Regions from separate parts of the Streptomyces sp. NPDC048211 genome, predicted to be linked through region 2. Evidence: predicted binding sites of a transcription regulator. Region 2 holds the regulator's gene; the other holds the start of a gene.
The links. The regulator HrcA, encoded in region 2, represses chaperone genes, less so after heat shock. The targets are predictions, from matches to a motif close to TTNGCACTCNGNNNNNCNGAGTGCNAA.

Region 1: groL (chaperonin GroEL) is a predicted target of HrcA. The motif match lies at 1,178-1,204, and genes of this name have one in related genera.

What each region holds. Positions count from the first base shown of each region.
Region 1 covers NZ_JBIDAD010000013.1:47,387-49,587, reverse strand. The annotation lists gene ACGFZA_RS34945 (MoaD/ThiS family protein) at 1-267, shown strand, start outside; gene ACGFZA_RS34940 (cold-shock protein) at 715-921, shown strand; gene groL (chaperonin GroEL) at 1,366-2,201, shown strand, end outside.
Region 2 covers NZ_JBIDAD010000004.1:190,305-192,505, reverse strand. The annotation lists gene dnaJ (molecular chaperone DnaJ) at 1-370, opposite strand, end outside; gene hrcA (heat-inducible transcriptional repressor HrcA) at 371-1,387, opposite strand; gene ACGFZA_RS17150 (MBL fold metallo-hydrolase) at 1,573-2,201, shown strand, end outside.

The DNA of each region.
Region 1 (2,201 bases), on a different contig from region 2:
GTCCGTATCCCCACCATCCTCCGCACCTACACGGGCGGCCAGGCCGAGGTCCCGGCCGAGGGCGCGACCCTCTCCCAGGTCATCGAGTCCCTGGAGAAGGACCACCCCGGCATCGCCGCCCGCGTCCTGGACGACCAGGGCAAGCTGCGCCGCTTCGTGAACGTGTACGTCAACGACGACGACGTGCGCTTCGAGGGCGGCCTGGACGCGGTCACCCCGGACGGCGCCGGCATCTCGATCATCCCGGCCGTCGCCGGCGGCTGCTGAGCCCACGGGTCCGAGCCCGCCACGCGGGCCGGCCCGACTTCACCGAGTCACCGGAATTGCCCCCTCTGCGAGAGAAGCGGAGGGGGCAATTCTGCATGGTTGAGCGCGGTAGGGTGAGGGAAGCCCCCTCCGCTGCCCGTGCCGCCCGCATATGAGAATGCGCCTGGCCACGACAAGATGCAGCCAAAGTACGTGAGCCCCTTGCGCCTTAAGTCGCCTTTGCCTGGCCTGACTTGCCCTGGATTCTCACGAAATCCCCATATTGGGGCGATCGGCGCGGCTCAGAATTCTCGTCCGATTGACCTGTTGCAGAGGGCAGTTGGGCAGATACATTCGGCCGCGGTCGACGCGTTCCGGCGCACACACCCTCTCCTTTCGGAGGGTGAGTTCTGACCCGGGTCCGCGAAGTGTGGTCCCGTGCAAGGGCCAGTAATAGGGGAGTTAGGCATGGCTCAGGGCACCGTCAAGTGGTTCAACGCGGAGAAGGGGTACGGCTTCATCGCGGTCGACGGTGGTGCGGATGTTTTCGTCCACTACAGCGCGATCCAGATGGACGGGTACCGCACCCTCGAAGAGGGTCAGCGAGTTGAATTCGAGATCTCGCAGGGCCAGAAGGGGCCGCAGGCGGACATGGTCAAGCTCGCCGTCGGCTGAGCCCGGCCGGGTTCGACGCAGTCGGTCGACGACACTACTCACGCACGGAGGGCCCGTACCCCACAGGTACGGGCCCTCCGCGCGTCCCGGCCCGTTTCGATGGCGGTGCTCCGCGCGTCCCGGCCCGTTGCGATGGCGGTGGTCTGCCGCGTCCCGGCCCGTTTCGGCGGGGCGGCCCCCGCGGCTGTCGGGGCTCCGAGGCGGCGGCTCGCGCCCTCCCGTCGTCCGGCCGTCACCCCTCAGGGGGCCGGAGGCGCTTGCACTCGATGGGGTCGAGTGCTAATTATTGGCTTAGCACTCTCTGGGTGAGAGTGACAGAAACTTGGACCGGGCCGGTGAGGCCCGCAGGTCTCCGGGGCAAGGAACCGGCAGACAGGCAGGCCGTCCGTCGCGGGCGCCACTCGGTCCGGAGAAATCCACCCCTGTCCGGGAGGACCACTTCATATGGCCAAGATCATCGCCTTCGACGAGGAGGCCCGGCGCGGTCTTGAGCGCGGCATGAACCAGCTCGCCGACGCCGTCAAGGTCACCCTCGGCCCCAAGGGCCGCAACGTCGTCCTTGAGAAGAAGTGGGGCGCCCCCACGATCACCAACGATGGTGTTTCCATCGCCAAGGAGATCGAGCTGGAGGACCCGTACGAGAAGATCGGTGCGGAGCTGGTCAAGGAGGTCGCCAAGAAGACGGACGACGTCGCCGGCGACGGTACGACCACCGCCACCGTTCTCGCTCAGGCGCTCGTCCGCGAGGGCCTTCGCAACGTGGCCGCGGGTGCGAACCCGATGGCTCTCAAGCGGGGCATCGAGAAGGCCGTCGAGGCCGTCTCCGCCGCCCTCCTGGAGCAGGCCAAGGACGTGGAGACCAAGGAGCAGATCGCTTCGACCGCCTCCATCTCCGCCGCCGACACCCAGATCGGCGAGCTCATCGCCGAGGCCATGGACAAGGTCGGCAAGGAAGGCGTCATCACCGTCGAGGAGTCCCAGACCTTCGGTCTGGAGCTCGAGCTCACCGAGGGTATGCGCTTCGACAAGGGCTACATCTCGGCGTACTTCGCCACGGACATGGAGCGCATGGAGTCGTCCCTGGACGACCCGTACATCCTGATCGTGAACTCGAAGATCAGCAACGTGAAGGACCTCCTTCCGCTGCTGGAGAAGGTCATGCAGTCCGGCAAGCCGCTGCTGATCATCGCCGAGGACGTCGAGGGCGAGGCCCTGTCGACCCTGGTCGTCAACAAGATCCGTGGCACCTTCAAGTCCGTCGCCGTCAAGGCCCCGGGCTT
Region 2 (2,201 bases):
GGTCGATCTCCAGCCGGATCATGGCGTCCTGGCCGCGGCGGGTGCGCGAACGGGGTCCGCGCTGCGACGCCGTGCCGAAGAACGCGTCCATGATGTCGGAGAAGTTGCCGAAGCCACCCTGTCCGAATCCGCCCGCGCCACCGCCTCCGGAGGCGGACAGCGGGTCGCCGCCGAGGTCGTAGACCTGTTTCTTCTGAGCGTCCGACAACACCTCGTAAGCGGCGTTGATCTCCTTGAACCGCTCCTGGGTCTTCGGATCGGGGTTCACATCCGGGTGCAGCTCGCGGGCGAGCCTCCGGAAGGCCTTCTTGATCTCGTCCTGTGAAGCGTCGCGGCGCACGCCGAGTACGGCGTAGTAGTCCGTGGCCACTTACGACTCCGCCAGGATCTGTCCGACGTAACGTGCCACTGCGCGTACCGCTCCCATCGTTCCGGGGTAGTCCATGCGGGTCGGTCCGACCACGCCGAGTTTGGCGACTGCCTCGTCGCCCGAACCGTAGCCGACCGCGACGACGGACGTGGAGTTGAGCCCCTCGTGGGCGTTCTCGTGCCCGATACGTACGGTCATGCCCGAGTCCTTGGCCTCACCGAGCAGCTTCAGCAGCACGACCTGCTCCTCCAATGCCTCCAGCACCGGCCGGATCATCACAGGGAAGTCGTGCCCGAAACGGGTGAGGTTGGAGGTGCCGCCGATCATCAGCCGCTCCTCCGTCTCCTCGACGAGGCATTCGAGGAGGATCGAGAGCACGGTGGACACGGTTCCCCGGTCCTCGCTCTCGAAGGATTCCGGCAGGTCCTGCACCAGCTGCGGGACGTCCGCGAAACGGCGTCCCACGACCCGGCTGTTGAGCCGGGCCCGCAGGTCGGCGAGAGAGGTCTCACCGAACGGCGCGGGGCAGTCGACCAGCCGCTGTTCGACCCGGCCGGTGTCCGTGATCAGCACGAGCATCAGCCGGGCGGGGGCCAGGGACAGCAGTTCCACGTGCCGCACCGTCGAGCGGGTCAGCGAGGGGTACTGCACGACGGCGACCTGCCGGGTCAGCTGCGCGAGCAGCCGTACGGTACGTCCCACGACATCGTCGAGGTCGACCGCGCCGTCGAGGAAATTCTGAATGGCACGGCGCTCCGGCGACGACAGGGGCTTGACGCCCGCGAGCTTGTCGACGAAGAGCCGGTAACCCTTGTCCGTCGGGATGCGTCCCGCGCTGGTGTGCGGCTGGGCGATGAAGCCCTCGTCCTCCAGCACCGCCATGTCGTTGCGGACGGTGGCCGGGGAGACCCCCAGCTTGTGCCGCTCCGTGAGCGCCTTGGAGCCGACGGGCTCCTCGGTGCCGACATAGTCCTGGACGATGGCGCGCAGCACTTCGAGTCTGCGTTCGCTGAGCATCGCGCACACCTCCAGCTGTGTACCTCGGTGGTTCTCGGGCCGTTCCCGGGTCTGTTCCTGGCACTCTGTGCGTACGAGTGCCAGCAATCCCCCGGCCAGTGTACGGCGACGGGGTAGCCCCCTAGCAAGGGCGACCGGCCACGCTACCGCGAGACTGCGCAGGTCGTTGCCGATAGCGTCGTCGTATGGACGCCTCTTGGGAAGAGTTCGGCTGGGAGCGACTCGGACACGGAGTGGGCCGACGGCGCCTTCCCGTGTGGGATGCAACGGTCGCACTGGTGGCCGGAACCGACGGGGTGCTGCTCTGCGACACCGGATCGTCACTCCGTGAAGCGGTGGAAGTGCGCGTCCAGGCGCAGTCGCTGCTGGGCCGGAGGGTGACACATATCGCACTCAGCCACCCCCATTTCGATCACGTGCTGGGTACGGCGGCCTTCGCCGGGACACAGGTGTACGGCGCTCTGGGCATGGCCGACGTGCTGCGGGGCGGGGCGGACGAGCTGCACGCCGACGCGGTCCGGCAGGGCCTGGCCGAGCAGGACGCGGCCGAGTCCGCCGATGTGCTGGTGGCGCCCCGTCACGAGGTGTGCGCCGAATGGACGCTCGATCTGGGCGGCGGGCGCGAGGTGCTGCTCGTGAACGCGGGTCCGGCGCACAGCGGCCAGGATCTGGCGGTGCTGGTCCCCGGGGCCCCCGGCTCGCCCGCGATCGTGTTCTGCGGCGACCTGGTCGAGGAGTCCGGCGAACCGCAGGCGGGTCCCGACGCCTTCCCCGCGCGCTGGCCGGCGGCGCTCGACCGGCTGCTGGAGCTGGG